Regions from separate parts of the Methylocystis sp. Uni0008 genome, predicted to be linked through region 2. Evidence: riboswitches for the same ligand, from Rfam matches in the RefSeq annotation. Region 2 holds a riboswitch; each other region holds the start of a gene.
What was found. A riboswitch is a leader RNA that binds a small molecule or an ion and turns the genes downstream of it on or off. The one in region 2 is predicted to bind cobalamin.
Positions count from the first base shown of each region.

Region 1 (9,601 bases), on a different replicon from region 2:
TCCCGGCTGCAGATGCGGAATCGCGGCTTTGGTGATCCAGAACAGCGCGTAGAGATTGGTGCGGAAGGTCCAGTCCAAATCCTCGGTCGAAATGTCGAGGATCGATTTATGCGCATGCTGGCGCGCGGCGTTGTTGACGAGAATGTCCAAGCCACCGAGATCGCGCGCCGCATCGTCGACGAGCTTGCGGCAGAAGCCTTCGTCGCGAATGTCGCCGGGCAGCGCGACCGCATTCACGTCGGCCTCGCCCATGAGGTCCATGACCTCCTGCGCGTCGGCCTCCTCTTCTGGCAGAAAATTGATGGCGACGTCGGCGCCCTCTCGCGCAAAGGCGATCGCCGCGGCGCGGCCGATGCCGCTGTCGCCGCCCGTGATCAGCGCCTTGCGGCCAAGGAGGCGCCCCGAGCCGCGGTAGGATTGCTCGCCGTGATCGGGACGGGGCGTCATCTGGCCGGCGAGGCCCGGCCACGGCTGCGTCTGCTGCTCGAAAGGCGGCTTGGGATAGAGTTCGCGCGGATCGCGAAGCTGCGGCGCCGCCGAGGACTCATCAAAGCCGAGGACCGAAGTGGCGGACAAGATGGCGCTTTGCGCGCGCGGTCCCCGAATGGTTTCGTCAGCGGCGGTTTTTTTGCGCGCATCAACTGCTCCTTCTCCTCGATCTTCGCCACGGGGCGCGAAAACCAGCGTCAGGAGCCTAAACGCCGCGCGCCTGCGATTGTTTCGCCGACGATCCGACACCCGTCATGGCCGGGCTTGTCCCGGCCTCTCCACGCGGCGCCTGCGCAGACTTGGCATGGATGCCCGCGACAAGCGCGGGCATGACGCGGAGAGATGTCGCGAAATAAAAGAGACCTCGCGCAAATAAAAAGGCCGGGGTCAAAGCCCCGGCCTTCATCCTGACCCTTTCCCATCAAGCGGGAAGAAGGGTGATTTACCCCTTCACGGCGGCCGCGACCTCGGCGGCGAAGTCGCTCGTCTGCTTCTCGATGCCTTCGCCGAGCGCGTAGCGCACGAAGCCCTTGATGGCGATCGGCGCGCCGGCCTTGCCTTCAAGCTCCTTGACCGCCTGCGCCACGGTCTTGCCGCCGTGGTCCGGATGGTTCGACACCTGATCGAGCATGCAGACCTCCTTCGCGTAGGTCTTCAGGCCCGAATCGATGATCTTCTGCAGCACGTTCTCCGGCTTGCCGGCGTTCTTCTCGGCCAGCAGCTTCTTCTCGCGCTCGACCGTCGCGGGGTCGAGGCCCGAAGCGTCGAGCGCCAGCGGATTGGCCGAGGCGACATGCATGGCGAGCTGGCGCGCGAGCGCCGCCAGCACCTCCTTGTCGCCTGTCGATTCAAGCGCGACGATCACCGCGATCTTGCCCTGGCCGTCGACGACCTGCGCATGCACGTAGCGGCCGACGACGCCGTCGCCGACGCTGAGCGCCGATGCGCGGCGCAGCGTCAGGTTCTCGCCGATGCTGGCGATCGCGTTGGTGATGGCTTCGCTCACCGTCCCGCCGCCGGGATAGGCTTCCTTGCCGAGCGCCTCGACGTCGGTCTTGCCGCTCTTCAGCGCCACTTCGGCGATGTTCTTGACGAGCGTCTGGAAGTCGGCGTTGCGCGCGACGAAGTCGGTCTCCGAATTGACTTCGACAAGCACGCCCGACTTGTCCGCGACCAGCGCGGCGACAAGGCCCTCGGCGGCGACGCGATCAGCCTTCTTCGCGGCCTTGGAGAGGCCCTTCTTGCGCAGCCAGTCGACCGCCGATTCGAAATCGCCCTCCGTCTGGGTGAGCGCCGCCTTGCAGTCCATCATGCCGGCGCCGGTGCTCTCGCGCAGTTCCTTCACAAGGGCGGCGGTGATCGTAGCCATGGTCGAAATTCCTTCTCAAGGGGTCATGCGACGACGCCGGCCCAATGGACCGGCGCGCGCGATTTAAGCGTAGGACTTGACGGAGTTGATCAGGCGGCGAGCAGCGCCTTCGCCTGATCGACCCAGCCGTCACGCGCAATGCGGCCGTTCAGCTTCAAATCCGCGTCGAGCTTTTCGACGTCGCCCGGCGCCATCGCGGCGATCTGCCAATAATGATAGACGCCGGCGTCGTTCAGCTTCTTGACGAGCTGCGGGCCGACGCCGTGCAGCTTCGCGAGATCGTCCGGCGCGCCGCGGGGCGCTGAGAGCAGTTCGAACGGCTCGCCGGGCGCTTCGAAATCCGCGCCTGCGCTCTCAACCGCTCCCGGCGCGCCGGCTTCGAGCGCCGGCTCCAGCGCCGGCGCTTCCTCGGCGCCGATATCGATTCCCATCGCGCCCTGACTGCGCGAAATGCCGTCGATCGCGGCGCGCGCCACAAGATCGCAGTAGAGCGCGATGGCGCGTCCGGCGTCGTCATTGCCAGGGATCGGATGCGTGACGCCGTCCGGATCGCAATTGGTGTCGAGCACCGCGACGACCGGGATCTTCAGGCGATTCGCCTCCTTGATCGCGAGCTGCTCCTTATTGGTGTCGATCACGAAGATCAGGTCCGGCGTGCCGCCCATGTCCTTGATGCCGCCGAGCGCTTTTTCGAGCTTGTCGCGCTCGCGGGTCAGCAGCAGGCGCTCTTTCTTGGTGATGCCGGAAGCGCCGGCCGAAAGCATCTCGTCGAGCTTGCGCAGACGGTTGATCGATCCGGATATCGTCTTCCAATTGGTGAGCGTGCCGCCCAGCCAGCGGGAATTGATGTAATATTGAGCGCTGCGCTTGGCGGCGTCGGCGATCTGCTCCTGCGCCTGGCGCTTGGTGCCGACGAACAGCACGCGTCCGCCCTTGGAGACAGTGTCCGAGATCGTCTTCAGCGCCTGATGGAGCAGCGGCACCGTCTGGGCGAGATCGATGATGTGGATGTTGTTGCGGGCGCCGAAGATAAAGGGCGCCATCTTCGGGTTCCAGCGATGCGCCTGATGGCCGAAGTGGGCGCCGGCCTCGAGAAGGCCGCGCATATTGAAGTCGGGAAGAGCCATGTGTCGTTTCTCCGGTTGAGCCTCGGCGAAAGATGAAGAGGCCGGACAACCGGCCACCGGAGCGACGTCTTGAGGCAGACGCCGCGTAACCCTCGCCTGTGGAATGGCGGGCTTATAGGCGATGCGCCCACGTGGGGCAAGGGCCGTGGCCACTAGGCGTCGGCGCCAGCTGGCGGCCGCCCCAGGTCGTCCGGCGCGCCGCCATTCACAGTCGCCGCGCGAGAGGCGCAGGCGCTAAATTTTTGCCTCGTCCGCGACCTCTTGTCGCAGATTAAAACATTGTTTTTTATTGAAAAACTAGCTTTTTTACCAGACGTTTCCGCCTTCGCATGAGCGCATTGCAAACCGCTTAGAAACAAGCTAGGCTCCCTCTCGATGCGGCAAGCATTCACGTAAAATCAAGAACAGGGGGAAAACGCATGGCCGTCAACGTTCACAGCTCTGGCGATATCGGCAAGATGCTGCTTTGGATCGCTGCTTTCGTCGCTTTCGTCGTTGTCGCTCTGACCTGGGTTCCGGATTGGATCTCTCCCCAGGGCACCAACGGCACGGGCAACCGCAACGGCATCGAGGGCAGCGGCACCGGTTCCACTGCCCGTATGATTCAGTAATACCCCTGCCGAACGACTTGCCGGGTGCGCGAGCTCCCGGCCTTGTCTTTTGGGAGGATGATTTGCCCGGTCACGGCGCAGATCACTTTGGAGCCGACGTTCTCGAACTCTCGAGCGTCGGCTTCCGCTTTTTGGGGCTGCTGTCGCGTTAGAACTGCTATCGCGCCCTGCCCCAGACCTGCGACAGCCAGCTTCGATATTGCGATGGCCAGAAATTTTGCAGCGCCGGTCCAGCTTCGACCAAGACGACGCTGAATAAAATCAGAACGCCGCCTGCGATCGCGCTTCCTGTCAGCCGCTCCGAGAGCAGGATTGCCCCCGACAACGCGGCGAAAACGCTCTCCAACGACATGATGAGCGCCGCTTCGGACGCTGGCGTATATCTGAGCGCAACGATCTGAAGCGTAAAGGCGACGCCTCCCGAGCAAAGCCCCGCATAGAGGATCGCCGGCAGCGCCGAGATCATGCCCTCATGCGAATAAGGCTCGAGGCCGAGACCTATGATCGCGCCAAGAACGCCCACGACGCCGAATTGCGCGAACGCCAGAAAATACGGCCGATCGGTGCGCTTCAGAAAGGTCGGCACGAGGCTGATCCCCGCGGCCCAGGCGATATCCGCGATCAACACCAGGCCGTCGCCCGACGTCCAGCTCTGCAACTGCGCGCCGTCGGTCAGCAGCCAGGCGCCCGCGACCGACACGATGGCGGCGACGAGAACGACCTGTCGCGGCCTCACGCCGGTTTGCTCATAGACGAACACGGGGACGAGGACGACATAGAGCGCCGTGAGAAATCCGCCGTTGCTCGCCGTCGTCGTGGCGAGGCCGACTTGCTGCAAAGCCGCGGCGGCGAAGACGCAAAAGCCGATAAGGCCGGCGAGAGGCAAATCGCTCTTCTTCAGCGGCGATGCAGTCTGGCTCCGCTCATAGAGCGCGAAAGGCGCCAGCGCGATGCACGACAGCAGAAAGCGGACGCCGACGAAGCTGATCGGCCCCATGAACTCGCCAGCATTTTTTTGAGCGATAAAGGCGGTTCCCCAGATGAAAGCCGCCAGCGCGAGCAGCACGTCGGCGCGAATGCGGCTCATAAAACGCCCGTGCTCTTGGGCCTCTGGCGGCGCTGCTCCATTCGCTCCAGCAATGCGCTCCATGCATCGACCAGCGCGCGCCAGAGCGCCAGAGCGGCTTTCGCGATCGGGACCGCCAATATGCCGACCACCGAATGCGGATCCGCGCCTTCCTCTTCGACGCCGTATTTGAGACGCGGATTGTCGGTCGAGGGAATCTCCAGGGACCCGAACATCCAGTCCCAAATGGCGAGGACGCTGCCGAAGTTGCGGTTAAAATGAATCGGATCTGTGGAATGGTGGATCTGGTGATGCGCGGGACTCAAGACGACGTGTCCCAATACGCCGCGAAACGGAATCCAGAACTGCGAATGCTGAAGATGGCCGATCGTCCAGAGGAAGAAGATGAACAGGATGTTCTTTCCGTCGACGGTGAAAGACTCCGTGGTTCGCCCAAAGAGCCAGGCCAGAACGCCAGAGGCGGAGCCGATAAAGATCGCCAGCATGTAGCCGAAGAAGATGTTGTCGATCGGATGATTGCGAAAGTTCGTCACCGGCGTCAGCACCTCGGCGGTGTGATGCACCTTGTGGAACTCCCACAAGAACGGAATGCGATGTTTGAGGTAGTGGTCGACCCAATAGCCGATCTCATACGCGAGAAAGAGCACGACGGTAGAGAAGATCTTTATCGACAGGCTGCAGCAAGCGACCGGCGCAAACTCGCCAAATGAGTTGCGCAGCGCGGCGCTCACGACTGTCGCGACGGCGTTCGACGATATGACAAGCGCGCCGACCACGACCGGCATCAGAACGACGCTCAAGGCGAAGAGCTTGACGTCCGCCGCGGATGATTTGGTGAGCAGGAGTCGCTTATCGAAGATCGCTCGGGCGATGGCGCGGAGATTGACGCGCCCCCGGCGCATCTTGCGCCGATAGGCCAGCGCGCAGACGGCGATGAAAAACGTCGTCGCCAGGGAATAGACAGAAAAAATCGAGCCCGCCGAAAACAGTTCGCCGGAGACCTTCGCAGCGGAAAAGCGGAGCGCGCCGTAGATGTCCATCGAGCTTTCGATCCGTCGATTTTGAGCGTTTGTCGGGCGGACGCGCCTCGCAACTCTCTGCCTGCAAAGCGTATTCGCTACGCGGGCCGCTGCCAAGAGCGACATGCCGCCACGCGTGAGCGCCTCCGTCCGAATTAGAATTCTATGCCTTCCTGCGCCTTCACTCCCGCAGTGAAGTGATGCTTGACCAGCGTCATTTCGGTGACGAGATCCGCCGCGGCGATGAGCTCCGGCTTGGCGTTGCGCCCGGTCACGACGACGTTGAGGTCCCCCCGCCGCGCGGCGAACGCCGCCAGCACCTCGTCGAGCGGCAGATGCTCGTAGCGCAGCGAAATGTTCAGTTCATCGAGCACGAGAAGACGCACTTCGGGATCGTCCATCAGTTCGCGCGCCTTCTCCCACGCGCGCCGCGCCGCGGCTTCGTCGCGGGCGCGGTCCTGGGTCTCCCAGGTGAAGCCTTCGCCAAGCGTGTGCCAGGAGACTCGACCGAACTCCTGGCCAAGCTTTTCGAGCATATTGCGCTCGCCGGTGCGCCACTGGCCCTTGCCGAACTGCACGACGCCGATCTTCCAGCCATGGCCGAGCGCCCGCAGCGCCAGACCGAACGCGGCCGTCGATTTGCCCTTGCCGGGTCCGGTGTGCACGACCAGCAGGCCCTTGCGCGCGATCGTCTTGCCGGCGACCTCGGCGTCCTGGACCGCCTTGCGCTTCTCCATTTTGAGACGATGCCGGCGCGCCTCGTCGTCTTCGTTCATCTCGGTCACGCGGCGCTCCTTGGCGGTTTGACGGAAGCATAAGCCGCGCATATGACTAATCGGGACGGTCCTTCGCAAGAAGTCAAAAGGGAACGCGGCGCGGGCGTTTTGACCCCTATCCGCGGCTGCCCCCGCAACTGTAGCCGGCGAGGGCTGCGCCATCCGCCACTGAGCCTAACGCTTGGGAAGGCGGCGCGGTCCGACGAGCCGGAAGCCAGGAGACCTGCCGTCTTGGCGATCGCTTCCGATCGCCGCACGCATCGCATCGCCGCCGGTGGGGCGGCAGGGAGACCGATATGAACGCCAAGTCCGCCGCCAATGTCGCCGCTCTTGCAACTTCCAGATCCGAAGCGCTGAGGGCCGCCGCCGTCGCGCTCATTCTCGGCTTCGGCTTCGTCTGGCTTTCAGGCTTCGCTTATCCCGAAAGCGTGCATGACGCGGCGCATGACACGCGACACGCGCTCTCCTTCCCCTGCCACTAGGCTCCAACGCGCTTGATCGCGCGCGTTTTGATGACCGGCCTCATCGCCGGCCTTGTCGCCGGGCTTGCGGTCGCGGCCCTGCAGCACTTCACCACGACCCCGCTCATCCTCGCCGCCGAGGTCTATGAGGCGGCGCCGCATGCGCATAACGCCGCCGAGGCGGGCCCGACGTTCTCGGGCCTGAGCCGCACGGCCGCGACCAGCGTGGCGACGATCGCCGTTTCGATCGGCTATGCGCTCATCCTGCTCGCCGCGATGCTCCTCTCCGGCGACGCCATCGCGCCGCGCCGCGCCGCCCTTTGGGGCGCCTGCGCCTTCGCCGCGACGGGGCTGGCGACCGCTCTCGGGCTCGCCCCGCAGCTTCCCGGCATGGCGGAAACCGAACTCGGTGCCCGTCAGATCTGGTGGCTCGCGACGGCGCTGTCGACCGGCGCCGGTCTCTACGCCCTGCTGCGGCTCGACTCGGCGGCGGCGAAGCTCGTCGGCGTCGCGCTGATCGTCGCGCCGCAGTTCTTCGCGCCGACGCCCGCCACGCCCGAGAGCACGGCGCCGGCGGAACTCGCCGCGCGCTTCGCCGCCTCATCGCTCGCCGTTCAGGCGATCAGCTGGGCGCTCGCGGGCACGCTTGTCGGCCTCGTCTGGCGCTTCATGTCGCGCGAAGGAGAGTCGGCATGAGCGGCGCCAAAATTCCTGCGACGATCGTCACCGGCTTTCTTGGCGCGGGGAAGACGACGCTCATTCGTCATGTGCTCGAAAACGCCAGGGACCGGCGTCTCGCGCTCGTGATCAATGAGTTTGGCGATGTCGGCGTCGACGGGGAAATCCTGCGCGCCTGCGGCGTGGAAAATTGTCCCGACGAGAACATCGTCGAACTCGCCAACGGCTGTTTGTGCTGCACCGTCGCCGACGATTTCGTGCCGGCGATCGAGGCGCTGCTCGCGCATGAGAATCGTCCCGATCACATCATCATCGAAACATCGGGGCTGGCGCTGCCGAAGCCGCTCGTCAAGGCGTTCGACTGGCCGGCGATCCGCTCCAAGCTGACGGTCGACGGCGTCATCGCCGTGATCGACGGAAAGGCCGTGGCGGAAGGCCGTTTCGCCGACGATCTCGACGCCATCGCGCAGGAGCGCGAAGACACGCAGACGATCGATCACGACAATCCGCTCGAAGAAGTGTTCGAGGATCAGCTCGCCTGCGCCGATCTGATCATTCTCAACAAGACCGATCTGCTTGACGCGGGCGAGGAACGCGCGGTCGCCAATCGTCTGACGCAAGGCGCGCGTCAAGCCGCCAAAGTCGTGCGCGCGAGCGGCGGACGAGTCGATCCGCTCGTGCTGCTCGGCCTTTCCGCGGCGGCCGAGGACGACATCGCGAACCGGCCGTCGCATCACGACGCCGAGCCGGAACATGACCACGACGACTTCGACAGTTTCGTCGTCTCTCTCTCTGCGGTAAGCGATCCAACGGCGCTGGTCGCGAGACTGGCCGAGGCGGCCCGCGTTCATGACGTGCTGCGCATAAAGGGGTTCGTTGAAGTCGTCGGCAAGCCGATGCGCCTGCTCGTGCAAGGCGTCGGCGCGCGCGTCGAACATCACTTCGATCGCGCGTGGAAGCCCGACGAGCAGCGCGTGAGCCGTGTCGTGATCATCGGCGAGAAGGGCCTCAATCGCGACGCCGTCATCGCCACGCTGGCGCAGCCGTGACGCGAGATGCATCTTCTCCCGCGCGATCTCCATAATCTCGACGACGCCGGCGCGGCGGTCGACCTCGGACAGTCGCCCGCGGACATTGTGTTCCTGTCCTTCTCGGATTCGGAGCTGGGGCTGCTCGCGCGGCTCTATGAGCAAAGCGGCGCGACGCTTCCGAGCCTGCGCTGCGCGTCGCTCGCGCAGTTGAAGCACCCCTACTCCGTCGATCTCTATCTCGACGCCGTGGCGCGACATGCGCGGCTGATCGTCGTTCGGCTGCTCGGTGGCAAGGACTATTGGGCCTATGGCGTCGAACAACTCGAGGCGCTCGCGCGCGCCAATCGAATCGCGCTCGCGATTGTGCCCGGCGACGCCCATGACGACGCGCGGCTGAAGCAGGCGTCGACGCTCGATGCGCAGACGCTCAATCGTATCTGGCGCTTCTTTCAGGACGGCGGGCCGGACAATCTGCGACCATTCCTCGGCTACGCCGCGACGCTCACCGGCCATCCGGCGCCGTGGCGCGAAAGCGCTCCCGTCGGCAGCGCCGGGCGGTTCGAGGCCGCGTGCCGCGCGGGCGGCGTCTTGCGGGCGACGATCGTCTTCTATCGCGCCATGTTCCTCGCCGACGACGTCGCGCCGATCGTCGCGCTCGCCGAGGCGCTGGCGCAGCGGGGTTTCGCCGTTGAAGCGCTTTATGTCGCGAGCTTGAAGGAAGCTGAAAGCGAAGCCTTCATGTCGCGCGCGCTCGAAGCTTTCGCGCCCGACGTCATTCTCAACGCCACCGCGTTTTCGGCGCGGCGCGATGGGGGAAGCGTTCTCGATCTCGCCGACGCGCCGGTGCTGCAGGTTGCGCTCGCGACCGCCTCGCGCGACGCGTGGGCGGCTTCGATGCGCGGGGCCAACGGCGCCGATCTCGCGATGAATGTCGTTCTGCCGGAAGTCGACGG
Region 1 covers NZ_CM166370.1:1,012,861-1,022,461, forward strand. Annotated here, with positions in the region: gene AC0X69_RS05020 (SDR family oxidoreductase) at 1-576, opposite strand, end outside; gene tsf (translation elongation factor Ts) at 932-1,858, opposite strand; gene AC0X69_RS05030 (30S ribosomal protein S2) at 1,948-2,985, opposite strand; gene AC0X69_RS05035 (hypothetical protein) at 3,405-3,596, shown strand; gene AC0X69_RS05040 (DMT family transporter) at 3,754-4,683, opposite strand; gene AC0X69_RS05045 (sterol desaturase family protein) at 4,680-5,723, opposite strand; gene cobO (cob(I)yrinic acid a,c-diamide adenosyltransferase) at 5,858-6,478, opposite strand; cobalamin riboswitch at 6,527-6,723, shown strand; gene AC0X69_RS05055 (CbtB domain-containing protein) at 6,775-6,960, shown strand; gene AC0X69_RS05060 (CbtA family protein) at 6,973-7,635, shown strand; gene cobW (cobalamin biosynthesis protein CobW) at 7,632-8,666, shown strand; gene cobN (cobaltochelatase subunit CobN) at 8,673-9,601, shown strand, end outside.
Region 1: it holds a riboswitch for cobalamin, as region 2 does, so the genes downstream of both, AC0X69_RS05055 (CbtB domain-containing protein) here and AC0X69_RS22525 (TonB-dependent receptor) in region 2, are expected to answer to the same signal.

Region 2 (9,601 bases):
CGCCGAGCGTCGTCGTGCCGTTGCTCTGTGGGTCAAGATCGAGAAAAAGGACGCGCTTGCGATGCTCGGCAAAATACCAGGCGAGGTGAACGGCGATGGTGCTCTTTCTGGCGCCGCCCTTCTCGTTATTCACTAAGATCATTTTCACGAGACGGCTCCGGTCGAGGCAGCGTGATCCATGCTGAGTTCTCCGCCCGTTCAAGGATACGACCTCGACGCATCACTCGGCGGGACGTTCGCCTGAAGAAGCAAATTCGACTGATCACGGCGAAATTTCACAGGGGTAGACAAACTTGCGTGAGCGATTAACGCACGCAGATGCACAGCGACCAAAGTCGCAGAGTTTCTTGTTCAGAAGTTTGCCAGACAAACTTCTGAGCATCCCCTCGCTTGAAAAAGGAGCACGTTGCGAGCGTCGCTGCACGCGAAAACCAGTCGCAACCCCGCCGTGCTCTGGGTCGAGCGCGGTCGACGCGGAGAAATCGGGCCAGTCATCCGCTGGCCCGATCGCAAATCCAAGGAAGCTCGCATCGGCGGGCGGCGCGCGGCCGCCCCATTGTTCACGTAACTTGCGCTTCGCAGTTTTCTTCTGCGCCTCGGTCGCGGCGTCAGCCTCGTCCCTGTCGGATTGGTCCGTCTTGGCGGAGGCGAGGATCGAGAAGTCCTCGCAGTTGAGGTCGACGGTGTAGACCTTCTCGCCGTCCTTCTCGAAGCTGCTCTGCTTCAGCGTGCCGCGCGCGACAACGAGGTCGCCGGGCTTCGCATAGTCGCGGACATATTTGCGAGTGCTCTCGCTCCAGATCGTGATTTCGTTCCAATAGGACTTGTCCTTGGTGTCGCCGTTGCGGTCTTTGAAGGCGTAGTTGGCGCAAATCGAAACGTGCGTCGTCTGCCCAACTCCACGAACCTTGCCGATGCGGCCGAGGATCTGGAATTCCGCGAAGGTTTTCATCTTGCTCTCCGTCGTTGGGGCGCCAGCCCCAGTTGCGATGGCAGTCCGTGATGACCGCGAAGGCGATGCCCGAACCGAAGCGCCGAGAGGCGCGAGGCCGAAGCAAAGCGGAGGACCCGAAGGCCACGGCGATTTTGTTGCGCGAGGAATTGGCGCGCTGCGCCAAGGGGAAAATCGCCGCGGCCGCAGGGTTTTGGGCGGCGACCGCGGCCATAGGACGAAACGCCATGCACCCGGAGGCGGGCGCGGTAATAGCGAGCGATGGAATATGACGCGGCGAATTCAAATCATCGCCGCGGCGGGCCTTGTGAAGCCCGGTAAGTCGCGGTTTCGATTTCGCAGGAGCCAGCTATTCTAGGACCGTATGGCGAAGTGAGAAGAGGCTCTTGGAGCAATGTCCCATCTGACAAGGCATGACGCAATGGGTCGCCGGCGCATGAAACAGGCGCATAACGATGGAGCGGCCGCGATGATGCGCGGATGAGGCAGTATTGGCGAAGCAATCGATCTCATCGACGAGACGCAACCGGTCTCTGCCTGACGACAACATGCCGAGACGCGGCGTGAACGGAACAAGACGCCCGAACCGAAAGACGCTGGAAACCGTAAAAAACGACGTCCGGCAGCATCGGGCGCGCGCGCAAAGTGGATAAACGAGACAACAAGGTCGGATCGAAGCGGGACAGAGCACCCATTGCCACGGCTTCGGCATCCGCCTCACAGTTCGCGACTGGTGCAAGATCAATGGCTCGCAATGAGCAAGACTGTGGCCAAACCGGCAGGACGCGATGCGCCAGCGTTGTCGAAGGGAGCCGTGACGAGGGGGCGCACGGCGAGCACCTCATGGCGCCAAGCGCCGAACGATAAGGGCCATGGCCGAAATATTTGCGCGCGGCGACCGATCGCAGGAGGCATGAGTGCGTCGCGGATCGAGTTTGCCATCGCATTCGCGCTATGAGCGATGCGGCGCGGACAAGGCGCCCGCAGTCGAACCGGTCGTTGGTCAAAAATGAGCGCGCATTATCAAGGCAGGCCGGCCTCTCAAGGTACTCCGCCTCAAGCTAACGATTGCGACGACCCATCATGCGGTCCGAGCCTTATTAAGCCATGCGTTCGATCAGCGCCGCATGCATGCGCAAGGCACGCTGACACTGTTCGTGCTTGTTCATTGATCGCGATGCAACAACGGTGTCAGCTCCTGAACGCTAATGGACGATATCTAGTCCCGCGCGCAATCCACGCGCCAATTTCACGGCGTCGGCATTCGCCCAGAAATGAACGAAGAACAGCCGCGGCTCGTCATTGAGCATGTGGTTGTGGAGCGCCGTGACCTCGATCCCGCTGGTCTGAAGCGCTTTCAACAGCGGCTCGACCTCCTTGGCCTTTGCGACGATATCCCCCGTAATCGCCGCCTTGCCCGCCCCGGTGGATTGGAAGTTTACGGCGTGTGCGACGCCCATCGCGGGGGCGACTGTCGCGCCTTCAGCCTTGATGGCCTCGGCTCTTGGAATGCTGAATTGGTAGACGCCGCCGTTGTTTTTCCCATGGGAGCCGAGGACTTCTTCGACCTGCGCCGTGTCGAAGTCGATCTTCGGAGGTTCACCAACCGGAACGACGGAAGGCTCAAACGGCGTCTTTGTTTCGGCGAGCGCCTGCCGAACGACCGTGGCAAGTTTCGCGGGATCGCCGTGCGCGCCGACGTGCATATAGAAAGGCGCGGGGCTGGCACGCAGGAGGTGGTTATGCACGGCCGTCACCTGGACGCCGTTGGCGAGTAGAGACCGCATCACGGGATTCACCTCGGTTTCCGTCAGGACCAAGTCGCCCATCATCATGGCCGCATGTCCTGACGGCTCGAAAGCAATCCAGCCGCCGAGGGCGAGACCGGGCTTTATGGTGACGCCGTCGAGGGTAACGTGAAGATCGCTGCGCGGGAGACCGTATTTATGCACGCTTCCAGCGACGGCGGCCTTCTTGCCGATAGCGGCATCAACCTGCGACCAGTCGGTTTCAGCTACAGCAACGGACGCGGGCGATAGCAGACAGATTGTGGCGAGAGCGGCTAGCGGTTTGTTCATGGCTTTCTCCCTTCCCGTCGAAAGTCTAAATCGCCCCTGCGAGAAACAGCCCTATTCCAGCCAGGCACGAGGCCGCCAGGGTCTGGAGAATGTCGACACGAAGCCGGAAGATCGCAATCGCCGCAGCGACCGAGAGGGCGAGACTCCAGAAATCCATGCTTGCGAGCACGGGCGCGTCGAATGACAGCCCGTAGCCATCCACGGCGACCGTCTTGCGAAAGATGGTGTGGATCCCAAACCAAATCGCGAGGTTCAGGATCACGCCGACGACGGCGGCGGTGATCGCCGCCAATGCGCCGGAGAGCGCCTTGTTGGCGCGGATTTTTTCGATGTATGGCGCGCCGAGAAATATCCAGAGAAAGCAGGGCGCGAAGGTGACCCAGGTTGCGAGCAACCCGCCGAGCATCCCCGCCAGGAGCGGCGGCAAGTCGCCCGGCGAGCGAAACGCCCCCATAAAACCCACGAACTGCAAGACCATGATGAGAGGCCCTGGCGTCGTTTCCGCCATGCCGAGCCCATTGAGCATCTCCGCCGGCGTTAGCCAGTGATAGCTCTCGACCGCCCGTTGCGCGACATAGGCGAGGACCGCGTAAGCTCCACCAAAGCTCACGACAGCCATTTTGCTGAAGAACACCGCGATCTGGGAGAAGACGTCGTCGGGACCGGCCACAAACAGGATCGCGGCGACGGGGATTAGCCAGGCCACCAACCAGATTATGCCGACATGCAGCGTATGTGTTAGAGAGGGTAGCGCGTGAGCGGGCGTTTCATTGCCAAGCAGGCTTTCGCGGTCCTCATGCGTTGCCCCGTGTCCGACTGCCGCGAACGCAGGATTCCCCCGCGTCGCTTCGACATATCCGATCAACGCCGCGGCGAGGATGATGAGCGGAAATGGCAAGGCGAAGAAAAAAATGCCGACGAACGACGCTGCAGCTAAAAGGCGCATTGCCGTTGATCTGAGCCCACGCCTTCCAATTCGCACGACAGCTTCGATGACGATGGCGAGAACAGCGGCCTTCAACCCGAAGAACAATCCGCCCACGATCCCGACATTCCCCCAAAGCGCGTAAATGATGCTGAGCGCCATGATCGAGATGACGCCGGGGAGAATGAATAGCCCGCCAGCGACGAGGCCGCCGAGGGTGCGATGCATGAGCCAGCCTATATAGGTGGCGAGTTGCTGAGCCTCGGGGCCGGGCAATAGCATGCAGTAGTTGAGGGCATGCAAGAAGCGGCTTTCCGGCACCCATCTCTTTTCATCGACTATGATCCGGTGCATCACCGCAATCTGTCCGGCGGGCCCACCGAAGCTCAGCAGAGCAACTCGCGCCCAGACGCGGAACGCTTCCGATAGCGACACGCCATGATCGCTGCTCGTCGTTTGTATGTGAATGTTCACGCCGTTTTTCCGGATTTTGTTGCAGGCCAGTTGTGGGGCTCGTCGGTCGCGTCACGACACCAGCGATAAAAGGCGTCGTAGAGCTCCATCCCCGCTTCGAGCTGTTCGAGATCATCCGCATACATGCGGGATTGGCCGAGCGATGCCGCGAGCAGCCCCGCTGCTTCAGGAGCAAGGTCAGGCCGCGCCGTATCGGCTCCACGAACGATGACGGCAAGCTTTTGCAGAGGTTCTATCGTTAGGCCCCATTCCTCGAGCATCGTATCGAATGTGCAGCGTTCGCCCCTGTGGCTCCAGAACGCGCCCTCTATGTCGAAAGGCGCGCCGCCGAAGCGTTCCGCGACCGCTGACACTTCCGCGGGCGCGACGAAGAGGAAAACGGCGCTCGGATCGACAAACCGGCGAATAAGCCATGGACAAGCGATACGATCGACTTTTGGGCGGGAGCGCGCGACCCAGATTGTTCGTCCGAGTGCATCACGCGGCGGCACTTTCCCCGCGGGGACGACTGGGCCGCCTGCTTTGACCCAAGCGAGGTGTCCGCCCGCTAGAACATCGGCGGATTTCGCCCCTGCGTAACGCAGCCACGCGGCGACGCCTTCGCTGACCTGCTCGCCACATTGATCGATGACGATGGAGGGGCGACCGACGAACTCCGGAGACCAGTCCGGGACAGATTCGTGACGGCGGCGCAAAGCGCCCGGCGGGAAGCGCGGATCTGCCTCGTAATCCCTATCGGTCCTCACATCGATGAGCGCCGGACAATGGGCGACGCCGATGAGACGCGCGAGCTTGTCAGGAGAGATGGAGTTGATTGACGACATAGTGCGCCCTTGGTGGAAAACCTGGACGCGATTCTTGGGCATGTCGCCTCGTGGGGAGATCGCTTCCCCATGGAACGACAATCTGCCGCCTAGGCGTCAGAAGTCAAGGCCGATTTTGACGTTTGGACTTGCGGAAAAAACAGACAATTTCACATAGTGCGGCTCTGCGAACAACTGGACGGCTACTCAAATTGCCGGCGTTTCGCGCAAAACCTCGCAATTGAAGGTTGACGATGCCTATAGCGTTTTCGAGCAAGTTGAACTGTAAAAGGAACAGACGGTTGCGGTTTTGCCAAACGCAATGACCGCGTCGCACCATAAAGCCATCGCTAACACCATAGAACGACCTGTGAGGGGATGTCCCGAAGAATGTTGAAAATGGAGGAGCGGCGTTGCTCGCCTTGAGCCGTTAGGCTCGGGGTGCTGATTCCACGAAAGGAAAGCAACGCCATGAAGGAACATACCACATCGACGGCGATTCCCACGCATGCGCTGAAAGCCGAAGCGCTGGCGAGCATGTCGGCGAGCTTCGAGCGGTTCTGCCTTGCCGCCGGGGTCGAGGCGCTGAACGAGATGATGGAGCAGGATGCGGCGGCGGTCTGCGGCGAGCGTCACGAGCGGGGCGAACGGCGCAAGGCGCATCGCTGGGGGAGGACGAGAGGCAAGATTGGCTTCCACGGCGGCAAGGTCGAGATCGAGCGCCCGCGCGTTCGCGGGCTCGATGGCAAGGAACAGGTTCTGCCGAGCTGGGAAAACGCCATTAACGAAGATTTGCTCGGCAAATGGGCGATGAACCAGATGCTGATCAACGTCTCGACGCGCAGGTTCAAACGTTCGGTTCGCCTGCCCGAGGGAGACGTTCCATCGCCCGAGGGGGCCGGGCTGTCGAAGTCGGCGACGTCCCGCCGTTTCGTCGCGCTGTCGGCTTCGCGCATGAAGGCGTGGATGGAAAGCAGGCTCGATGCACTCGATCTGCTGGCGATCCAGATCGACGGCATTCACATGGACGAGGACCTGATCCTCGTCGCGGCGATCGGCGTCGACGCGAACGGCGACAAACACCCGCTCGGCCTCGTCGAGGGCGCGACGGAAAACGCGACGACCGTGCAGGCGCTCATCGACAATCTCGTCGAGCGTGGGCTCGATCCCAGCGCGCCGCGGCTCTTCATCATCGACGGCTCGAAAGCACTGTCCAAGGCGATCCGGCGGACCTTCGGACGCGACGCGGCGATCCAGCGTTGCCAGGTTCACAAGGCGCGCAACATTCTGGAGCGCTTGCCCAAATCCATGCACGCCTCGGTGAAGCGCGTCTTGCGGCAAGCCTGGGAACTGGACGACGCCGACAAAGCCGAAAAGCTCATTCGCAATCTCGCGCGCCGTCTCGAACGCGATTGGAAGGGCGTTTCAGCTTCGATTCTGGAAGGCCTCGACGACATGCTCACCGTCACGAGGCTGAAACTTCCGCGGGAGCTGCGCCGATCGCTCGCCTGCACGAACATCGTCGAGAACGTCATGAGCACGGTGCGCCGCGTCTGCCGAAACGTTAAATACTGGCGGTCGGCATCGATGGCCCTGCGCTGGGCCGCCGCCGCCATGCAGGAAGCAAGCAAAGGCTTCCGGCGATTGAAGGCGCACAAGCATCTGCAAGCTCTCCGAGCCGCTCTGGTGCAGCGAAACGCAAAGGCCGCGTCAGCGGCGCACCTTGTTCAAACCGCCGAGGCCGCATAAGATTTGTCACGCAGCAGCCGCTTCGCGCTTTTCAACAGCGACCGGGACATCCCCACCTGTGATGTTTCTGCATCACTGCCAAGAAAAAGGACGCTATGTAGCGTGAGCCTCAACCAGTTGGCTTGACTTGAAAACCGCATTTTGCGCCTACTCTAGCGACGGTTCCCGAAAGGGATCAATAGGGAATGCGGTGAGCGCGCGTCGCGCAATTCCGCTGCTGCCCCCGCAACTGTAAGCGGCGAGTCAAAGACCGATACGCCACTGGAGCAATGTTCCGGGAAGGCGGTCTTTGAGCGAAGACCCGCGAGCCAGGAGACCTGCCGTCTTTCGTGGTTACGCGCGAGAGTGTCGGACGGGGTGCGCCGATGCGGGTGAAGCCTGTCGTGGCGCGTGGCGCGGACTAGGCGGAGCTCTTCGCAGTAACGGTCCACGTCTGCTGCGAGCGCTTACAATGCCGCTTCCGCCAAATCTGGCCCGCTTCCTTGTGCCGATACTCGCGGGCACAATTGCTTTGGGCGCGAGGGCTCAAACCGCGCTCCCCACAATACAGGTGGGTGGACATCGCAACGCTCCAACTGCTCATCTCCACGCTCATCCGCCCGCGACGGGACATGTGCGCGTCCAAACGCCCCAACAAGCGCCACGACCTTCGCCGGTCGTTGCGGCGCCGAATCCCGGACCGACGCAGCCGACTGAACCCAAATCGCCGCCGATCACCGCGGCGAGCGAGCAATTCTTCACCGGCAAGGAAGTGAACGCGCTGCCCTTCGCCCGCCCCGGCGACGCGCTGGAGATCGTGCCCGGCCTCGTCGTCACCCAGCACAGCGGGGAAGGCAAGGCGAACCAGTATTTTGTGAGAGGGTTCAATCTCGATCACGGCACTGATCTGGCGCTCTATCTCGACGGCATGCCGCTCAATATGCGCACCCATGGCCATGCCCAGGGCTATGCCGACAGCAATTTCCTGATTCCTGAACTCTTGTCTTACGTGCTTGCCCGCAAGGGGCCCTACGACGCGCAAGACGGCGACTTCTCTTCGGCCGGCTCGATCTACATGCAATACAAGGACGCGATCGACAAAGGCTTCTATGAGCTGACCGGCGGCAGCTTCGCCTATGCGAGAGCTCTTGCCGTCGCGCCATACAGGGAGTTCGCAGGCGGCTCCGCCTATGGCGCGGTCGAGGCGCAGTATTACAACGGTCCCTGGGAGCGCGGCGACAACATGCGTCGCATCAACAGCGTGTTGCGTTGGTCGCGCGGCACGCAGGAAGACGGCGCCTCCGTGACCTTCATGGGCTACGCCAACAAATGGTATGGGACCGATCAAATTCCGCTTCGCGCCGTCAGCTCCGGGCTGTTGTCGATGTGGGGCACGATGGACCCAACCGCGGGAGGCGCGACGTCGCGCTTCTCGCTCTCATCTCGCTTTAGTCAGATTGAAGGCAATCAAGCCACGCGCGTCGAAGGCTATCTCGTTCACTCAACCTTGGACCTCTACAGCAACTACACCTACTTCCTGACGCATCAGAATTTGGGCGACCAGATCCGCCAGTTCGACTACCGCACGATCGTCGGCGTTAATGCGCAGCATGCGATCAGATGGGCCGACGTCAATGGCGCGCCAGTCGAGACCCGCATCGGCTTTCAGGGACGTTACGACGACATTCGTCTTGGATTGCAGGAGAGCGTCCGCCGCCAACTCTATGACACGCTCAGCAACAACGGCGTCGGCGAAGGCAGCATCGGCGTCTGGACCGATACGACGGTGCGCTGGACGCCTTGGCTGAAGACCGTCACCGGCGCGCGCTTCGACTATTACAATGCGGCGGTAAGCTCGCTGCAGACGCTACTGGATGCTCCAAAACTGACAACGAGCGCCGGCTTGCCCGCCTTTCTGCTCACTGGCCCGTTCAATCAAGGCGTCAAGAGCGCGGCGCTGTTCAGTCCGAAGGCCTCGATCATCGTTGGCCCATTCTACAGGACGGAATTCTTCGCCAATTATGGAGAAGGCTTCCACTCGACCGACGCCAGAGGCGCCGTGCTGCAGTTCTCCACATCGGAACTCGCAGATGGCGACGGCTTCGTTCAGGCGGCGTCGATTCCGCTGCTTGTGAAGTCGCGGGGGGCGGAGATCGGGGCCCGCACCAAATTCCTGGAGGGGCTTGATTCCAGCATCAGTTTGTTCTGGCTCAATCTGGAATCGGAAAACCAATTCGTTGGCGATAGCGGCACGACCATTTTCGGTCGCCCCAGTCGAAGATATGGGATCGAATTGGCCAACCGATACGCCCCGAACCCCTGGATCAGATTTGACGGCGACGTCGCGCTCGTTCATGCGCGCTACCGCGGCGTCGACGTTGGGCAGACCTTGGCATGGCTCGATCTCATCACGCCTGACGCGCTGCCGTATGGGACCTTTCTCGGGAATGCGCCCGGCAACTATCTTTCGAACGCCATAGCGGTGACGGCCATGGGCGGACTGGAGGTTGGTGAGGCGACCGGATGGTTCGGCGCTCTGAAATATCGCTATTTCGGGCCGAGGCCTTTAACCGAAGACGGTTATTTCAATTCTCCTGCAACCGGCACGTTGAACGCACGACTGGGTTATCGATGGGCCGAC
Region 2 covers NZ_JBXEJH010000003.1:158,223-167,823, reverse strand. Annotated here, with positions in the region: gene AC0X69_RS22555 (ParA family protein) at 1-142, opposite strand, end outside; gene AC0X69_RS22550 (single-stranded DNA-binding protein) at 263-952, opposite strand; gene AC0X69_RS22545 (DUF1259 domain-containing protein) at 2,158-3,030, opposite strand; gene chrA (chromate efflux transporter) at 3,056-4,429, opposite strand; gene AC0X69_RS22535 (chromate resistance protein ChrB domain-containing protein) at 4,426-5,253, opposite strand; gene AC0X69_RS22530 (IS256 family transposase) at 5,704-6,981, shown strand; cobalamin riboswitch at 7,124-7,320, shown strand; gene AC0X69_RS22525 (TonB-dependent receptor) at 7,433-9,601, shown strand, end outside.

Region 3 (9,601 bases), on a different replicon from region 2:
TTTGGCGATGAGAAAGGCCGGCTCCGGCGGCTCGCCGGTCAGGAACCGCTCGGGGTAGGCGGTGACGAAAATCACCGGGATGGACAGCGTGCCGAGGATTTCATTTACGGCGTCGAGCCCTGAACTGCCGTCCGCGAGCTGGATGTCGGCGAGGATCAGTCCCGGATTGCTCTCCCTGATGGCCGCGACCGCCTCGGCGTGCGTGCGCGGCATGCCGACGACCCGATGTCCGAGCTCCTCGACGATGCTTCTCAGGTCGTGGGCGATCAGCGGCTCGTCCTCGATGATCAGCACGTCGGTCGCGATCTGGTCGGCGATCTCGCCGTTCGCCGCCTCGATCAGCGCGCCGGCCTCATTTTCCGAGACCTTCAACGTCTGGCCAATCTGGTCGAGATCGAAGCCTTCGAGCGCCTGCAGCAAAAAGGCTATTCGCGGCTTCAGCGAGATCGCGTCGAGATTGCGGCGTCCGCCCTCCGTTCCCGCGCCGGAGCGGTCGATATGGGCGTTGATCGGCGAGGCCGACCAGACGTCAAGGAACAAACGATAAACGGCGATGCGCAGGTCGTCGGACTCTGCGATGCGGTCCGGCTCGGCGACGACCGTTTCGAGAGTGGCCAGCACATATGCGTCGCCGCCTTCCCGATCGCCGACCAATGCGCGCGCAAAGCGTCTCAGATAGGGAATATGCGCGGAAATTTCCTTTGACGCCGACATGTCTTACAACTCCAGCAGCATCGAGCCTCAGATAAGCGGAGTGCGCGCTAAGCAGAATCAGAACTTGGACAATGCGTCAAAACTGCTCGGCGTTTTAGGGAACCAATCCTTTAGCGGTGCGTTTTGCCTATCGTCCTTGCGGCGCACTATAACGCGGCGGCTCCAGAAATCATGCATATTAAAATAGAGGGCTCCATGGGGAACAAGAATCCGGAGAATATAGTTGCGCGCGCGAAAGCAGACGACGATGCTTTCGCGGGCGAGGGGCGGTATTCTCCGAGACCTGGCCCTCGTAGGCTGGAGACGTTTGCAGGGTGGGTGATGACTCGTGACGAACTCGGCGATCGACGCCGAGGAGTGGGGGAAGCGCGCTGCGGCGCAAAGCCGGCTCAGAGACAGCGGCCGGTGGAATTTCAGGATTCGATCGGAAAGGAGCTTCGCAACCTTTATGACGACGTCGTATCGCAACCCGTTCCCGATCGGTTTCTGAAACTTTTGAACCAACTCGAAACGAATGTGCTATCCTCCCCGGCGACGTCAAGCGCGCCGAGGAAGAGTGAGTGACGGCAAGCCAAGAAGCGCATGCCCCGGGACAGGGATTGAAGGCTGAGCTGATCTCGGCCATTCCGAGCCTGCGCGCCTTCGCGGTGTCGATTTGCGGCAATTCCGATCGCGCCGACGACCTTGTCCAGGAAACGCTCGTCAAGGCCTGGGGCAGTCTCGCGACTTTCTCGGAAGGCACCAATCTCACGGCGTGGCTGTTCACCATCCTGCGCAACATCTACTACAGCGAATATCGCAAGCGCCGGCGCGAAGCGCCGGACCCCGACGGCGTGATCGCCGGTCGATTGATCGCGCCGGAATCGCAGCACGCGCATATGGATTTCCTCGACTTCCGCGACGCGATGCAGAAGCTGCCGCTCGATCAGCGCGAGGCGCTGATCCTCGTCGCCGCCTCCGGCATGTCCTATGAGGAGGCCGCCGAAATCTGCGGCTGCGCGCCGGGCACGATGAAGAGCCGCGTGAACCGCGCGCGCAATCGGCTCTCGGAACTGATGTCGGCGCCGCCGACCGCGGAGTCGCGCGAATGGTCCGCCGCCGAGCATCTGACGGAAGCCACGCGCGATTGAACGCCGGTCGGAAATGCCGCATAGGAAGGCGCGCGACACGCGCCCTTCCATGCGAGCGAGCTGATGACCGACGATCAGAGAATTGAACGCGATTCCTTTGGCGACATCGCCGTGCCGGCCTGGGCCTATTGGGGCGCACAGACCGAACGTTCGCGCGAGAATTTTCCGATCGGCGGCGATCGCATGCCGATCGAGATCGTGCATGCGCTGGCGCGCATCAAGCTCGCGGCCGCCAAGGTCAACGCCAGAAAAGGCCTGCTGGACCCTAAGATCGCCGATGCGATCGTCGCGGCCGCGCGGCAAGTGATCGACGGCAAGCTCGATGAGCATTTTCCGCTCGTCGTCTGGCAGACCGGCTCCGGCACGCAGACGAACATGAACGTCAACGAGGTCATCGCCAATCGCGCCAATGAGATGCTCGGCGCGCCGCGCGGCTCGAAATCGCCGGTTCATCCCAACGATCACGTCAATCTCGGACAATCGTCGAACGACAGTTTTCCAACCGCCATTCACGTCGCTGGCGCGACGACGATTTCCGGCCGGCTGATTCCCGCCGTCGAGCGGCTGCATATCGCGCTCAACGCCAAGGCGGTGAAATTCGCCAATGTCATCAAGATCGGCCGCACCCATCTGCAGGACGCGACGCCGGTGACGCTCGGTCAGGAGTTCTCCGGCTATGCGGCGCAGGCGGAATGCGCGGAAAGGCGCATCAGAACGACGCTCGCCGACCTGCTGCAGCTCGCGCAGGGCGGCACGGCGGTCGGCACCGGCGTCAACACTTTCAAAGGCTTCGGCGAGGAGGTCGCCGCCGACATCGCCGAGCAGACGGGCCTGCCGTTCGTCTCCGCGCCCAACAAGTTCGAGGCGCTCGCGGCGCACGACGCCATCGTCTTCGCGCATGGCGCGCTGAATGCGCTGGCGGCGGGCCTCTATAAAATCGCCTGCGACATTCGCCTGCTCGGCTCGGGGCCGCGCGCCGGCTTCGCGGAACTGAAGCTGCCGGAGAACGAGCCCGGCTCGTCGATCATGCCCGGCAAGGTCAATCCCACCCAGGTCGAATCGCTGACGATGGTGTGCACGCGGGTCTTCGGCAATAACGCGACGATCACCTTCGCCGCCTCGCAGGGCCATCTCGAACTCAACGTGCTGAAGCCGGTCGTCGGCTTCGCGCTGCTCGAGTCGACGATCCTGCTCGCCGATGGCGTCAACAGTTTCGTCGCGCGCTGCGTCGACGGCATCGAAGCCGATGAAGCCAATATCAAGCGCTTCCTCGATCGCTCGCTGATGCTCGTCACAGCGCTCGCGCCGAAGATCGGCTATGACGCGGCCTCGAAGATCGCACGCGCCGCGCATAAGAACGGCACGAGCCTGAAGGAAGAGGCGCTCGCGTCGGGCAAGGTCACGGAAGTCGAGTTCGACGAGATCGTGCGGCCGGAAAACATGCTCGCGCCGAACGCGTGACGTCTTCCGCTCGTCATGGCCGCGCTTGTCGCGGCCATCCATCCACGAGAACTTGCGTCCTCTTGCGTGGATGGCCGGCTCAAGGCCGGCCATGACGGCGGTGATAGGCCGCGCCTTCCCCTCGCCATGCAGACGCACTAGTTTCGGCTCCTGACCAGGAGCTCCATGCATGGCCACGATCGACGCCGTCCTCACCACGATAGACGCCAATCTCGACGCTTCCAGAGAACGCCTGTTCGATCTTCTGCGCATCCCGTCCGTTTCGACCGATCCCGCCTATGCGGCGCAATGTCTGCGGGCGGCGAACTGGCTCAAGGATCAGCTCAATGGCCTCGGCTATGAGGCGCAGGTGCGCGAGACGCCCGGCCATCCGATCGTCGTCGGCCACGCCAAGGCGAAGCGCAAGGACGCGCCGCATGTGCTGTTCTACGGCCATTACGACGTGCAGCCGCCGGATCCGCTGGAGCTCTGGGAGACCGAGCCCTTCGCGCCGCGCCTCGCCGACGGCAATGACGGCAAGGACATTGTCGCCCGCGGCGCCTCCGACGACAAAGGCCAGCTGATGACCTTCCTCGAAGCGTGTCGCGCCTTCGAGGCGAACGGCGGCCTGCCCTGCAACGTCACTTTTCTGTTCGAGGGCGAAGAGGAGACTGGATCGCCCTCGCTGCCGGGCTTTCTCGCGGCGAACAAGGACGAACTCTCGGCGCCCGATCTCGCGCTCGTCTGCGACACCAGCATGTGGAACGCCACGACGCCGGCGATCACGGTGATGCTGCGCGGGCTTGCGCTGGAAGAGGTGATCATCAAGGGCCCCAACCGCGACCTGCATTCCGGCATGTTCGGCGGGCCGGTCCTGAACCCGATCCATGTGCTGGCGAAAGTCATCGCCGATCTGCACGACGCGGAGGGCAAGGTGACGCTGCCGGGCTTCTACGCGAGCGTGCCTGAGATTCCCGAAGACATCGCGGAGCAATGGCGCGCCATCGATTTCAACGAAGCTAAATGGCTTTCGGAAATCGGTCTGACGCGCGTCGCCGGCGAAACCGGCCGCGGCGTCATGGAGCAGATCTGGGCGCGGCCGACCTGCGACGTGAACGGGATCATCGGCGGCTACACGGGCGCGGGCTCGAAGACCGTGCTGCCGGCGCAGGCCTCGGCGAAATTTTCATTCCGCCTCGTCGGCAAACAGGACGCGAAAGCGATTCTCGAAAGCTTCCGCAGCTTCGTGCGCGAGCGCCTGCCGACCGACGCCAAGGCCGAATTCCTTTCGCATGGCGCCTCGAACGCGCTGCAGCTGCCGTTCGGTTCGGAGGCGCTCAATCGCGCGCGCCGCGCGCTGGCGGAAGAATGGGACAAGGAGCCGGTGCTCGCCGGCTGCGGCGGCTCGATCCCGATCGTCGGCGCGTTCAAGCGCGACCTCAATATGGATTCGCTGATGATCGGCTTCGCGCATGACGACGACCGCATTCATTCGCCGAACGAGAAATATTCCTACACGTCGTTTCACAAGGGCGCGCGCTCCTGGGCGCGGGTGCTGCACGCGCTCGCGGCGGCGTGAGTGCGGACGGCGCGTTCCAGCACTTGCTTGCACGTAAGAAACACGCAAGCTCACCAGTATGATCGGTTCTGTAATGCGGATCGCTCTTTTGCACTTGGCGCCAATCCCGGGCGCCTTGGAGCAAAATCGACAGCTTGTTGAAGCGGCGTTAACATCGGCGGCCGACGCCGGCGCAAATTGGGTCGTTACGCCAGAACTGGTGACCACTGGATATGAGTTCACTGAACGCATAACCGCCGACTGGATCGAAAGTCAGCCCGACGCGTGGGTTCAAGGCGTTGCCGATCTCGCGCGGAAACGGCGTTTCGCGCTGTTTCTCTCGGTTCCAGAGCGTCTCGGAAGCAAATTATACAACAGTATGATCGCAATCGACCGGACAGGACGAATTGCGGGGCGCCACAGGAAGATCAACGCCCTCCGCGTGGGCGCGGAGTCGTGGTCCACGCCTGGTGAAAGCATTCACGCCGTTGATATCGACGGATTCGGCCTTGTTGGCATGCTCATCTGCGCCGATGCTTTCACGCCGGGGATCGCGGCGACACTTGCTCATCAGGGCGCGCGCGCATTGGTTTCCTCCGCAGCCTGGGGGCCGGGACCTCATGGTCCGAACGGCGAATGGGAGGCGGCCAGTCAGGCGACGCTGCTGCCGATCTTTGTTTGTAATCGCACTGGCCGCGAACGCACGATCGACTTCTCCATGGCAGAGAGCGTCGTCGCATATCGCGGCAGACGAATACTAAGTTTTGCGGCGCAGCGCAGCGCGATCTTATTGGTCGACTGGGATTTCGAGAAGAACCAGCTTGTCGGGCATTCTCAAATAGCTCCCCTTCCCTAGCGGCGCTCGGTCGCTCGCCGATGCGATCGGAAGGCGACATCGCAGTCTTATCCGGTCCCTTTTGCCTTTGGCTGCGCTCGCCATTCGGCAGAGTTTGGCGATTGATCATCGATCCATGCGCTGATGCGGAATTACAACGCTGTAGAAGTTCCAAAGCCGCCTTCGCTCCAATCAGCTTGACTATGCGCGCTGCTGCGCCTTTACTTATCTCGACGGTTCCCAACGGGATCAAAATGGGAATGCGGTGAGCGCGCTTTGGCGCGCAATTCCGCGGCTGCCCCCGCAACTGTAAGCGGCGAGCCCAAGACCAATCAGCCACTGGAGCCGGGAAGGCTCTGGGAAGGCGGTCTTAAGGCGACAACCCGCGAGCCAGGAGACCTGCCGTCGCTTCGTGGTCACGCGCGAAAGCGTCGGGCGGGGTGCACCGATGCGGCCGAAGCCCCTCGCCTATGCGGCGTATGGGCGGCGACCTTCGCAGTGACGGCCCACGTTCGCTGCGAGTCCAGCCATGCCTTCCCATGTCCCGGCGACCGCCTTGCGCGGCGCGTTTGCGCTGTCCCTATCGCTTTCCGCTTCCGCCGCATTCGCTCAGCAATCCTTGCCCGTCATCGACGTCGGCCCCGTTGGACCGACGCAAGCGGACTCGCCCGCCGCGGAGATCGAGGACCAGATCGTCGTCACGCCGACGCGCGTCGAGCAGCCCGTCGCGAGCACCGGCGCCTCTGTCAGCGTCGTTCACGCGCGCGACATACAAAAGCGTGGATCGCTGGGCTTCAGCGACGTGCTGCGCGGCGTTCCAGGGCTGGACGTCTTTTCGAACGGCGGTCCGGGGACGCAGACGTCCGTCGCCCTGCGCGGCTCGACGCCCGGCCAGACTCTGGTTTTGATCGACGGCATCCGCATAGGCGATCCGACGAGCACGGACGGTTCGGTCGATTTCGGTCGGCTGCTTCCGACCGACATCGAGCGGATCGAAGTGCTGCGCGGCCCGCAGTCGGCGCTATACGGCTCGGACGCGATGGGCGGCGTGATCAATATCATCACGCGCCGCGGCAAGGGCGCGCCGCAAGGCTGGGTCATGACGGAGGGCGGCTCCTATGGAACGTCGTCCTCGCGCGCCTCGATCTCCGGCGCGGACGGACATGGCTCCTATGCGCTGTCGATCTCGGGGCTGCATGCCGACGGTTTCCCACGCTACGGCTATCGTCAGCAGCGCCCCATAGTTATCGGCGACCAGACGACGCCGCTGCCGCCGCTTCCCGCCGACGATCCGACGAACAATGTCGGAGTCACCGGGCGCATCGGCTACGAGTTCACCGAGCGCGCGCGGATCGAAGCGGGCCTCGCCGGCTATGACAGCGCCATCCGCTACGACAATCCTTACGCCTTCAATCCGTGGAGCGTTTTCGATCCTTTCAATCACCAGCACGCGACATTCATGCAGGGCTATGTGCGGCTCGGCGCGGAAATGTTCGACAACATGCTGCGCAACAGGCTCACGCTCTACGCCAATCGGGGAAATCGCGACGCCTGGGTCACGGAAGCCTGTTTCGACACGCTGACCTTCATGTCGCAGAATTGCCGTTTCGGCTATCTCGGCGGTCGGCGGGGCGTCGAATATCAGAGCGACATCGCGCTTGGGCCGCTTGGTCTCGCGACGCTCGGCTCGCGCGTCGAAACCGAGACGGCGCAGAATTCGCGGGACGCCTGGATCATTGATGATTATGCGCCAACCCATGCCGTGCAGACGACATGGTCCGGTTATGCGCAGCATCAATTCACGCTCTTCGATCGCCTGGACATTTCCTATGGCGGGCGCATCGACGCCGTCAGTCAGAACCGCACGTTCATGACCTGGCGGACGATGGCGAATTTGCGCCTCGACGAGATCGGGATGCGGCTGCGTGGCTCAGCCGCGACCGGCGCCAAGACCGCTTCGCTCTTTCAGCGGTTTTCCGAATATGGCGATCCGGCGCTCGCGCCCGAACGCGTGATCGGCTTCGACGCCGGAATCGATCAGAGCTTTTTCAGCGGGCTCGCGACCGCCTCAGTGTCCGTCTTCACCAATCGCTATGTGAACCTCGTGCAGTTCGGAAAGGTGGAGAGCTGCACGGCGGCGCAGATCTTCGGCTGCTATTTCAATGTCGGGCGCGCGGATACGCGCGGCGTCGAATTCTTCGGCGAAGCGGCTCTCGTTCCCGGCGCGCTGCTCGCGCGAGGAAGCTACACATTCCTCTCCGCGCGCAATCTCGACGACGACCCCGAAAGCATTTACGCCGGCCGCACGCTGCTGCGCCGCCCGCGTCACAAGGGAATGTGGTCGTTCGTCTACACGGGCCTGAAGGGCCTCGAAGTCGAAGCGCGCGCGAATTTCGTCGGGCCGGCGCATGACGTGGATTTTGTTTTCAACAAGCGCGTGATGCTCGCGCCCTACGTGCGGCTCGATCTCTTCGCGAATTACAGACTGACCGACCAGCTGACGCTGCATGGGCGCATCGAAAATCTCAACAATGCGCTCTACGAGGAGGTCTACAATTTTTCGACGACGGCGCGCGCCTTCTATGGCGGCGTGAAATACGCCTGGTGACCAAAGGAACGGCTGAGGAGACAGATATGCAAACGAACGCAGAATTAGCGCCAAGCATGACGCCACAACGCATCGTCGAGCCCGATGGCGCGTTGCTCGATGTCTTCTCGCTGCCGACCGATGCGGCGAGTCTTGAAGAGCTCATTCGCGACCTCTTCGAAAATCACTGGAATGAGATCGTCTTTGGTCCGATCGTTCAGGGCGCGGCGTGGGAAATCCACGCCGACCGGCCGCCGACGCGTATCAGGCTGCTCGACGGCTATCTCACGGTCGCCTTCGGCGTCACGCATTTTCACGTCTGCATCGGCGAGAACATGGGATCGCGCAGCCGGCCCACGTCGCCCGAACTTGCGAAACGGCGGCGCACGTCGCGCGCCGAACTCTATCGCAGGCTCGGATCGACATGCGTTCCGATGTCGTGGGGGTTGCAGCTGTTCAACGGCGCCGATGAACAGCAGATCACCGTGCTGCTGCCCAATCCCTTTCTCGAGCCGAAGACCGACAGGATACTCAAAGAGCCGGATTGGTCGCGCCTCGTGCTCTGGGACAAGTTGCGCGCGCGCTGGTTCGGCCTCCACGAACCCGATCCCGTCGATCGCTCGGCGAGCCGCTTCAAACACGCCTGATGCTTTCACTGTTTCGTGGCCCGCCCCGCGGGACGAAAAGCCGGCTGACGCCGGCGTCAACCAGAAGGAGACCTATCATGACCATCGCGCTTCCCGCTCTCTCGAGCGATCGTCGTTTCGCGCTCTGGGCGGCGACCCTAATCGCCGCGACTGCTCTTTCGAGCTTCACGCTCGCCTGCGCATTGCCGCTCGCGGGCTTCGCCGCTGTCGCGGCGCTCACCGCTTCGCGTCGTGAGGCGTTGCTGCTGACGGGCGCGGTCTGGCTCACGAACCAGGCGCTGGGCTTCCTCTTCCTGCACTATCCGACGGATGCGACGACGCTCGCCTGGGGCGGCGCGCTCGGCGTCATCGCTCTGCTGTCCTGCGAAAGCGCCGGCCTGATCGCGCGCCGCTTTGATGGGGTCGTCGGAGGGTTCGCTGCTTTCCTTGCCGCCTTCGTCGTCTATGAGAGCCTGGTTCTGGCGGTTACTGCGCTGACGGGCCCCGGCGTCGATCATTTCACCGCGCCGGTCGTCTCAAAGATCTTCTTCATCAATCTCGTCGCCTTTGTCGGTCTGTTTATGGTGAAGGCTCTTGGCGCTGCGGCGGCCAATCGCGATCCCTCGAAAGCGTTCGCTTCGCGCCCGATCTAGCGCAACGCTGACGAAGGACGCCGATGAGCGGACCTTCGTCAGCGCCTCTGTCGCGCGA
Region 3 covers NZ_CM166370.1:2,410,691-2,420,291, forward strand. Annotated here, with positions in the region: gene AC0X69_RS11985 (response regulator) at 1-714, opposite strand, end outside; gene AC0X69_RS11990 (NepR family anti-sigma factor) at 1,036-1,278, shown strand; gene AC0X69_RS11995 (sigma-70 family RNA polymerase sigma factor) at 1,275-1,844, shown strand; gene fumC (class II fumarate hydratase) at 1,908-3,305, shown strand; gene AC0X69_RS12005 (M20/M25/M40 family metallo-hydrolase) at 3,475-4,863, shown strand; gene AC0X69_RS12010 (carbon-nitrogen hydrolase family protein) at 4,937-5,698, shown strand; cobalamin riboswitch at 5,895-6,098, shown strand; gene AC0X69_RS12015 (TonB-dependent receptor plug domain-containing protein) at 6,207-8,285, shown strand; gene AC0X69_RS12020 (DUF7676 family protein) at 8,312-8,911, shown strand; gene AC0X69_RS12025 (hypothetical protein) at 8,989-9,543, shown strand.
Region 3: it holds a riboswitch for cobalamin, as region 2 does, so the genes downstream of both, AC0X69_RS12015 (TonB-dependent receptor plug domain-containing protein) here and AC0X69_RS22525 (TonB-dependent receptor) in region 2, are expected to answer to the same signal.